4 regions of the Denitraticella aggregata genome follow, and region 4 is predicted to be linked to each of the others. Evidence: predicted binding sites of a transcription regulator. Region 4 holds the regulator's gene; each other region holds the start of a gene.
What was found. Region 4 encodes sigma-54, which starts transcription at its own class of promoters, with help from an activator protein. Its sites were predicted from a motif close to TGGCACGCTTNCTGCTNA; they were not measured.
Positions count from the first base shown of each region.

Region 1: the regulator sigma-54 is predicted to act here: its motif matches at 1,006-1,023, upstream of ACKVEX_RS06605 (PEP-CTERM sorting domain-containing protein).
Region 2: the regulator sigma-54 is predicted to act here: its motif matches at 1,161-1,178, upstream of glnK (P-II family nitrogen regulator).
Region 3: the regulator sigma-54 is predicted to act here: its motif matches at 1,468-1,485, upstream of glnA (type I glutamate--ammonia ligase).

Region 1 covers NZ_JBLLNL010000004.1:29,396-31,573, reverse strand. Annotated here, with positions in the region: gene ACKVEX_RS06610 (nucleotide disphospho-sugar-binding domain-containing protein) at 1-773, shown strand, start outside; gene ACKVEX_RS06605 (PEP-CTERM sorting domain-containing protein) at 1,145-1,993, shown strand; gene ACKVEX_RS06600 (acyltransferase) at 2,106-2,178, opposite strand, start outside.
Region 2 covers NZ_JBLLNL010000012.1:9,724-11,901, forward strand. Annotated here, with positions in the region: gene ACKVEX_RS13785 (YifB family Mg chelatase-like AAA ATPase) at 1-607, opposite strand, end outside; gene ACKVEX_RS13790 (accessory factor UbiK family protein) at 696-959, opposite strand; gene glnK (P-II family nitrogen regulator) at 1,266-1,604, shown strand; gene ACKVEX_RS13800 (ammonium transporter) at 1,617-2,178, shown strand, end outside.
Region 3 covers NZ_JBLLNL010000003.1:281,428-283,605, reverse strand. Annotated here, with positions in the region: gene glnA (type I glutamate--ammonia ligase) at 1-1,409, opposite strand, end outside; gene ACKVEX_RS06375 (cation diffusion facilitator family transporter) at 1,671-2,178, opposite strand, start outside.
Region 4 covers NZ_JBLLNL010000007.1:26,672-28,849, forward strand. Annotated here, with positions in the region: gene ptsN (PTS IIA-like nitrogen regulatory protein PtsN) at 1-60, opposite strand, end outside; gene hpf (ribosome hibernation-promoting factor, HPF/YfiA family) at 230-553, opposite strand; gene ACKVEX_RS09995 (RNA polymerase factor sigma-54) at 570-2,000, opposite strand; gene lptB (LPS export ABC transporter ATP-binding protein) at 2,023-2,178, opposite strand, start outside.

The DNA of each region.
Region 1 (2,178 bases), on a different contig from region 4:
GGGCCGTGTCGCCACTCGCATTCCGGCTGCACGCCCGCCCGATGGAGGCGCTGCGCCGCGCACACGGCCTGCCCGGCTTCGACCACGACCTGCGCCGCTGCTATACGGACGCCGACCTGCGCCTGTTCGCGAACCCGGCCGCGCTGTTCCCCGCGGTCAGGCCGCACGCCGGGGCGGCCTTCATCGGCCCGATCGCGTGGTCACCGCCCGGCCGGCTGCCGGACGATTTCCCGGACGAAGGCGACCTGATCTACGTGTCGATGGGCAGTTCCGGCAACATCAAAGTGCTGTCCGCTCTGTTCGACGCGCTGTCGCGCCAGGACCGTCCGGTGGTCGTCACCACCGCCGGCCGCCCGGTCCCGCCCCCGCCCGCCGGGTCGCGCATCCGTCTGTACGACTTCCTGCCGGGCCGCGATGCGATCGCGCGTGCGCGCCTGGTCGTGTGCAACGGCGGCAGCCCGACCACCAACCAGGCGCTCGCCGCCGGCGTGCCGGTGCTCGGCATCCCGACCAACATGGACCAGTTCCTGAACATGCGCGCGATCCAGACCGCCGGCTGCGGCCTCACGGTCCGCGCCGACCGCGCAAGCCCCGAGCGGCTGCGCTCGGCCATCGAGGCGCTACTGCCCCCAACCGCGCCTTACCGTGCCAACGCTCAGGCGCTGCAGGCCGACCCCGCCCCCACCGGCGCCGGGCCCGCAGCCGATGCACTGGCCACGCTGCTGGCCACTCGGCTGCGCACGCTCCTACTCCCCGAGGGGCGCAACGCATGACGCGCACGCTGCAACATCGCGCTGCCCTGGCCACCAGGAACGACGGGAGCCACAGGATCAACCGTTTCACCGCGCGTGGCGCCGCCCCACATCGCCAATCACGCAGCGCGCGTCCGCCCGATCAATCTCGAGCAATCAACTGTCGGTTTTTTTTACAGTTCTCCCGATTTTCATCGAACGAACCCCGCCTCAGGTTCTTCAACAAACTGACTTTTATAGATATTTACAGAGCTGGCACAGTCGTTGCTATCCGTAGAATGGAGGGCGATTCTGAAGGTTTGGTAATGCAGAAGATCGGAGTTCGGCGAGCAGCACGGCTGGATTCCTGAATCGGTCCTGAAATGTTTCATCGATCACAGGAGAATGAAGACATGAAAAAGAAACTACTGATCACGTCACTGGCCGCCGCGGGGTTGCTGGCTGTCAGCGCGAATGCAAGTGCAGAACTCTTGGTTGATCTGTTCACCACTGGACAAACCGAGATAAAGTCGACAACCGAAGGCACCTCTGTCGTCAGCCAAGTCGGAGCCGCCGGGGATGACAGTATCCTCGGGGGATATCGCGATCTTCACGTACAGGTAGTCGAAAAGAGCGGCGCTACTTCGAGCGCCGGAACCTCAATGGAGGTCGATGGCCTTCTGAGCTTCAATAATGACTCCGGGGTGAAGGGTTTTGGCGAAGTCGTGTGGGACGGGGCCACTGCCTACATTGGGGGCGGCAACTATGACACCACTGGTCTGGGTAGTATCGATCTGACCGGAGGCGGTCTGCTCGACGGATTCATCGTCGAGACCATTTCGTCGGATGCCAACTGGAACTTCGAGGTGATCGCATTCACTGATGATGACAACTGGACGAAGATCAATTTCGCGGCTACGTCAGTACCTACGGGTACGGGTCCCGTGACGACCTTCATTCCGTTCTCAGGCTTCACCGACGCGACGCTCTGCGGAACTGACAACCCTGCAACTGGCGTGAACAACATTACTTGCGGTGGCGAGGACGAAAATCAGACTGTCGATTTCACGAACCTTGGCGCCTTGGTACTGCGTTTGAATGTGGGCATTGACGGAGCGCCACTCGGCGGAGCATTCGACATCGACCTGCGCCTCGGCAGCATCACGACGCCAGTGCCCGAACCCGCCACGCTGAGCCTGCTCGGTCTCGGCCTGCTCGGTGTCGGTTTCGCCGTGCGTCGGCGCAAGTCGCTTGCCGCTTGAGCAATTACTTGCAAGATCCGAAAGGGCCGCGGAAGCGGCCCTTTTTTATGACCTCGCCGACGGACGAATGCACGATGGCACCGGCAGTGCGAACGGACGTTCGAAGCGCGGATCAGCCCTCGCCTCCGCGGATCCGCCTCGCCGGCACACCGGCCCACACCTCGCCCGACCCGATACGCGTACCC
Region 2 (2,178 bases), on a different contig from region 4:
CACGCCGTGCGAGCAACTGTCCCTTCACCTCGGTCAGGTCCGGCATATCGTGCTGCGAGCCCTGGTCGGGTGCGCTCACATGCGGCTGTAGCGGCCCCTGACCGGTCAGATGCGCACAGACGCGCAGCAGGCAATCGGCAGCCAGCACGCGCGAGCGCTGCGCCAGTGCCGCCTCGTCGGCATTCTCGGACGGAAGCACCAGATCACGCCCTGCTTGCGCGGCTGCAAGCGCCATCGCGAGGGCGCCGCGCACCCGCCGCAGTGCCCCGTTCAGCGACAGTTCGCCGATAAACTCGCAAGCATCGAGCGCCTTCGCCGGAATCTGTCCGGAAGCGGCGAGAATGCCGAGCGCGATCGGCAGATCGAATCGCCCGCCTTCCTTGGGCAGGTCGGCGGGCGCGAGATTGACGGTGATCCGGCGCTGCGGAAATTCGAACTGCGAGGTCTGGATGGCCGCGCGCACGCGGTCACGCGCCTCGCGCACCTCGGCATCCGGCAGGCCGACCAGATTGAAGGCCGGCAGCCCGTTGGCGAGGTGAACCTCGACGACGACTTCCGGCGCATCGAGGCCGGACAGCGCACGGGTGCGAACCAACGCGAGTGACATGCCTGTCTCCTGGATCAACGGGAGACAAGTTTAACCCCGAGCGATGACGTTGCGCTATTCCATAAGCATCATATCGAACGCCGCGGATTCACTCTGCGTCGTCCTGCGCACGCGCATGGGCGAGTTCGGACTCGAGCTGCGCGACCCTGTCCTCCAGTTCGTGCAGCTTCTGACGCGCATGCGCGAGCACCTCGCGCTGAACGTCGAACTCCTCCCGGGTCACCAGATCGAGCTTGCCGAACGCACTGCCCAGCAATGCCTTGACGTTCTTCTCGATATCCCGAGCCGGACTGCTGGCGGCCAGCTCGGAAAGCTTGTTGCCGAGTTCATCGAAGATACGCGGTGAAGTCATGTCGGGATCCTTGTTCGAGCGTGGGACGGGGTGAGTGATCGAGTTTAGCACGCGACCCCGGAGCGGAATGAGCGTCCCGATGGACTGGCCGCACTAGTTTGGTGCATTGAACGGAGGGCGTCGGTCAAATCAGGGCACCGCGGCGCAGCATTGAATCCAGAAATTCGCTCAAAGTTCTGTTTTATATAAATTTTTCAGACTTGGCATGGATCGTGCTAAACGTGAATCGTCCAATATCGACCGTCTGGAGATTCAGATGCAAACCCGCCCCAGCTTTCCAAGCTCAGCCGATGACAGGAGAAACGCATGAAGCTCGTCACCGCAATCATCAAACCCTTCAAGCTCGACGAAGTGCGTGAAGCACTGTCGGCGATTGGCGTGCAAGGCATCACCGTGACCGAAGTAAAGGGCTTCGGCCGCCAGAAGGGCCATACCGAACTGTACCGCGGCGCCGAGTACGTCGTGGACTTCCTGCCCAAGGTCAAGATCGAGGCGGCGGTGCGTGCCGACATCCTCGATCAGGTCATCGAAACGATCGAGAAGTCCGCCTCAACCGGGAAGATTGGAGACGGAAAGATCTTCGTGTTCGAACTGGAGCAGGTCGTTCGCATCCGCACCGGCGAAACCGGTGTCGATGCACTTTAAGGGAGCCACAACATGAGTAAAACACTGAAAACACTGCTCGCGGCGCTGGCGGTCGGCCTGGCCGCGCCGGTTCTGGCCGACGAGCACACCGCAATGGAAGCGGCCGCCGCGGCCGGCGCCGCGATGGAGCACAGCGCCGCGGTGCTGAGCAACGTGTTCGAACTGCAGTACGCGATGGACACCTTCTACTTCCTGGTGTGTGGCGCACTGGTGATGTGGATGGCCGCCGGCTTCTCGATGCTCGAGGCCGGCCTAGTCCGCTCCAAGAACACGGTCGAGATCCTGACCAAGAACGTCGCGCTGTTCTCGATCTCCTGCATCATGTATCTCATCGTCGGCTACGCGATCATGTATGGTGGCGGCATATTCCTGTCCGGCATCGACGGCGGTGACGACCTGGTCCCAGACGCGCTGACCGCCTTCGGCGAGCGTGAAGACGGCTTCCACGGCGATTCGATCTACTCCGACGCTTCGGACTTCTTCTTCCAGGTGGTGTTCGTCGCGACCGCGATGTCCATCGTCTCGGGTGCGGTCGCCGAGCGGATGAAACTGTGGGCCTTCCTCGCCTTTGCGG
Region 3 (2,178 bases), on a different contig from region 4:
TACAGGCTGTAGTACAGGTCGAACTCCACCGGGTGCGTGGTCATGCGCAGACGGGTGACTTCCTCCATCTTGAGCTCGATGTAGGCGTCGATGAAGTCGTTCGAGAACACGCCCCCACGGGTCAGGAACTCACGGTCGGCGTCCAGTGCCTCGAGCGCTTCGTCCAGGCTGGTGCATACGGTCGGGATCAGCGCGTCTTCCTCCGGCGGCAGGTCATACAGATTCTTGTCGGCCGGGTCGCCCGGGTGGATCTTGTTCTGGATGCCGTCCAGACCGGCCATCATCAGTGCGGCGAAGCACAGATACGGGTTGGCCATCGGATCGGGGAAGCGGGACTCGATACGACGACCCTTGGGATTGGCGACATACGGGATCCGGATCGACGCCGAGCGGTTGCGTGCCGAGTAGGCCAGCTTGGTCGGCGCCTCGTAGTGCGGGACCAGACGCTTGTACGAGTTCGTGCTCGGGTTCGTGATCGCATTCAGCGCGCGGGCATGCTTGATGATGCCGCCGATGTAGTACAGCGCGGTCTCGGACAGGCCCGCATAGCCGTTGCCCGCGAACAGGTTCTGGCCGTCCTTCCAGATGGACTGGTGGACGTGCATGCCGGATCCGTTGTCGCCGACGATCGGCTTGGGCATGAAGGTCGCGGTCTTGCCGTACTGGTGCGCGACGTTGTGCACGATGTATTTCAGCAACTGGGTCCAGTCGGCACGCTTGGTCAGTGTGGTGAACTTGGTGCCGATCTCGCACTGACCGGCGTTCGCGACTTCGTGGTGATGAACCTCGACCGGCACGCCGCAGGACTCGAGTGCGAGCACCATCGCGGCGCGGATGTCGTTCAGCGAATCGACCGGCGGGACCGGGAAGTAGCCGCCCTTGACCCGCGGACGGTGGCCAGTGTTGCCGCCTTCGAACTTGTCGGCGGTCGACCACGCGGCTTCTTCGGAGATGATCTTGCTGTAGACGCCGGACATGTCGATTGACCACTCGACCGAGTCGAAGATGAAGAACTCGGGTTCCGGCCCGAAGAACGCGGTATCGCCGATGCCGGTGCTCTTCAGGTAGGCCTCGGCGCGGTTGGCGATCGAGCGCGGATCACGGTCGTAACCCTTGCCGTCGGACGGTTCGATCACGTCGCAGGTCAGCACCAGCGTGGTTTCGTCGTAGAACGGGTCGATGTAGGCGGTGCCGGGGTCTGGCAGCAGGATCATGTCGGAGGCCTGGATGCCCTTCCAGCCGGCGATCGACGAGCCGTCGAACGGATGGCCATGTTCGAAATGCTCTTCTTCGAAGGCCGAAACCGGCAGTCCCACGTGTTGCTCCTTGCCGCGGGTATCGGTAAAGCGCAGATCCACGAAACGCACTTCGTTTTCCTGGATCATCTTCATGACTTCTTGTGAGTTCATATTGACTCCTGATGGGATGTGGCAAAAGGGCTGACGATGTAACTTCCGGTGACCCTTTAAAGCATCATCCGTGCCAGCTGCGTATTCAATGGTCACCGCAGGCGGACGTTCGCGTCAAAGGCGCATCCGGCAGTACCGGCACGCGCGAGGCACGCGTCACGGGGTCGGACGATACGCCGGTTCTTCAGCGTCCGCCACCGGACTGACGGTCTCGATCAATGGGCATTGCACCATCATGATGCATTTCAATCGTGGCGCGCATCATTCTGGTGCGCGACGCACGAAAAAGGTGATCGAGCGATACTCCGGATGTGTATCGAGCAACGCACGCATTCGCTGTTTGAGTGCGTTCGGCTCGATCCGATGCCAGTCGGCGTCCGACAGCATCAACTCGATTTCGACGCGCAGGCCGAGATAGTGAAGCTGCAGTCGGAGCGGCTCGATTTCGTCGCCCAGCAACATGGTCACGCTGGTCAGCACGTCACTGCGCTCTGGCAGCGGGCCGGGTGGGGGTGTCTGCAGGTCGGTATCGTCCTCCGGATCGATATGCACGAGGATGTCACGGACCTCCGGGTGCGCCGCCCGAATGCGGAAGTACACGCTGTCCGATATGCGGTGACCCTCGGAGACGGTGAGCCGGGGGTCGACCTGTATGTGCGCATCGCACAGCACGCGGTCGGCCATGCGACGCGTGCGCAGGTCGTGCAGTCCGATCACTCCGGGTGTCTGACGGATCGTTTCGCGGATGTTCTCGACCTCTTCTTCGCCC
Region 4 (2,178 bases):
GCTGGCTTCGAGGTCGATGACGACGTTGGCGACGGGCAGGAGGTCTGCTATCAGGCTCATCTTTGAGGGATGTCCTTACGGTCCCGGCGACGCCGGAGTCGTTACGGTGAAAGATGATGGAAGGGTGCGTTTGGCACGAAACGTGCGCGATTATAAACACACCCTACGACGAAAGTACCAGTTCTTCAGTCACGAGGCCGCGATTCGCGTCCCCGGTTTCGCGACAGCGTCAGACTTCCGGAACCTGGTGCTTCAGTGCATCGTGGCCGTGATCCTGATTCTTTTGCTTGTATTTCATCACCTGACGATCGAGTTTGTCGGTCATGTCGTCGATCGCGGCATACATGTCGACATCGTCACTTTCCACGAAGAGGTCCTTGCCCCGCACGTGCAGGGTCACCTCCGCTTTCTGCTTCAGTTTCTCCACCGAGAGGATCACGTTGATGCTGGTGACGTTGTCGAAGTGACGGATGACCCGGTCGAGCTTGGTCGTGACGTATTCGCGGATGGCCGGAGTGACCTCGACGTGATGCCCGGTGATGTTGAGATTCATGATTGCTCCTTGGTTTTCAGATCGTCTTGCGCTGGCTGACCGGCGGAATATTCAGTGACTCGCGATACTTGGCTATGGTCCGCCTCGCCACCACGATACCCTGCTGGCCCAATAGTTCGGCAATCTTCGAGTCGGACACGGGTTTTTTCTTGTCCTCGGCCTCGATCAGCTGGCGAATCAGCGCCCGGATCGCCGTGGAGGAGGCCGCGCCGCCGGTATCGGTGGCCACGTGACTGCCGAAGAAATACTTGAGTTCGAACACGCCGCGCGGCGTGGACAAGAACTTTTGCGTGGTGACCCTCGAAATGGTTGATTCGTGGAGCTCGAGTTGTTCGGCGATCTCGCGCAAGGTCAGCGGACGCATCGCCACGTCTCCATATTCGAAGAACTGGCGCTGCTGGTCAACAATCGCCTGCGAAACGCGCAGAATCGTGTCGAAACGCTGCTGCACGTTCTTGATCAGCCAGCGTGCTTCCTGGAGCTGTCCGGTCAGCGCGCCGCCACTGCCGCGATGCTGCTGCAGGATACTGGCGTACAGCGCGTTGACCCGCAGGCGGGGCATCGCGTCGGCGTTGAGGTTGACGACCCATTGGCCGCGCAATTTGCGTACCACCACGTCCGGAACGACGTAACGGGTCGCCTGCGTCGAATACTGCGCCCCGGGGTGCGGGTCCAGACTGCAGATCAACGCATGGGCCGCGCGCAGTTCGTCCTCGCTGCAACCGATCACCCTGCGCAGGCGAACGAAATTGCGCTCGGCCAGCAGTTCGAGATGGCGCTCGACGATGATCTGCGCGAGATTCCGGTTCGGGTCGGCCGGCATCGCACGAAGTTGCAGGCTCAGACACTCCTGCGGGCTGCGCGCACCGATGCCGGCCGGCTCGAGGCTCTGGACCTGATGCAGCGCGATGGCGAGGTCGTCCAGGTCGACCTCGAGCTCGGGTGACAGCAATTCCAGCAAGTCTTCGAGCGTCTGATTCAGGTAACCGTCGTCGTCGATCGCTTCGATGATGAAGCGCGCCAGCGCCCGGTCCCGATCGGACAGCGGCGACATGCTGATCTGCTGGTTGAGGTGATCCCTGAGGCTGGTCTCGGCTGCCTGGATGTCCTGGAAGTCGTTGTCTTCGTCGTCACGGCTGGCGCTGCTACCCGAGGACGTGGACCAGTCCGAGTCATCCGCGAAGCTGGCTGCATCGTGTTCCTGCTCGGACTCGCCCGCCCGCTGACCATCCACACCCTCGCCGGTGCTCGTGGTGCCCGCAGACGGGGCCGGGCCTGGAGCGGACTCGTCACCGTCCTCGCGTTCCAGCATCGGGTTCTCGAGCAGGAACTTCTCGATCTCCTGATTGAGTTCGAGCGTCGATAACTGCAGCAGCCGGATCGACTGCTGCAGTTGCGGTGTCAGCGTCAGGTGCTGTGAAAGCTTGAGCTGGAGCGTGGGTTTCATGATGAGGCGACGCGAGCGGCAGTCACAGTTGGAAGTGCTCGCCGAGGTAGACCTGGCGGACCTGTTCGTTGCGGATGATCTCGTCCGGACGTCCGCTCGCCAGGACCCGCCCTTCGCTGATGATGTAGGCGCGATCGCAGATGCCGAGCGTCTCGCGCACGTTGTGATCGGTGATCAG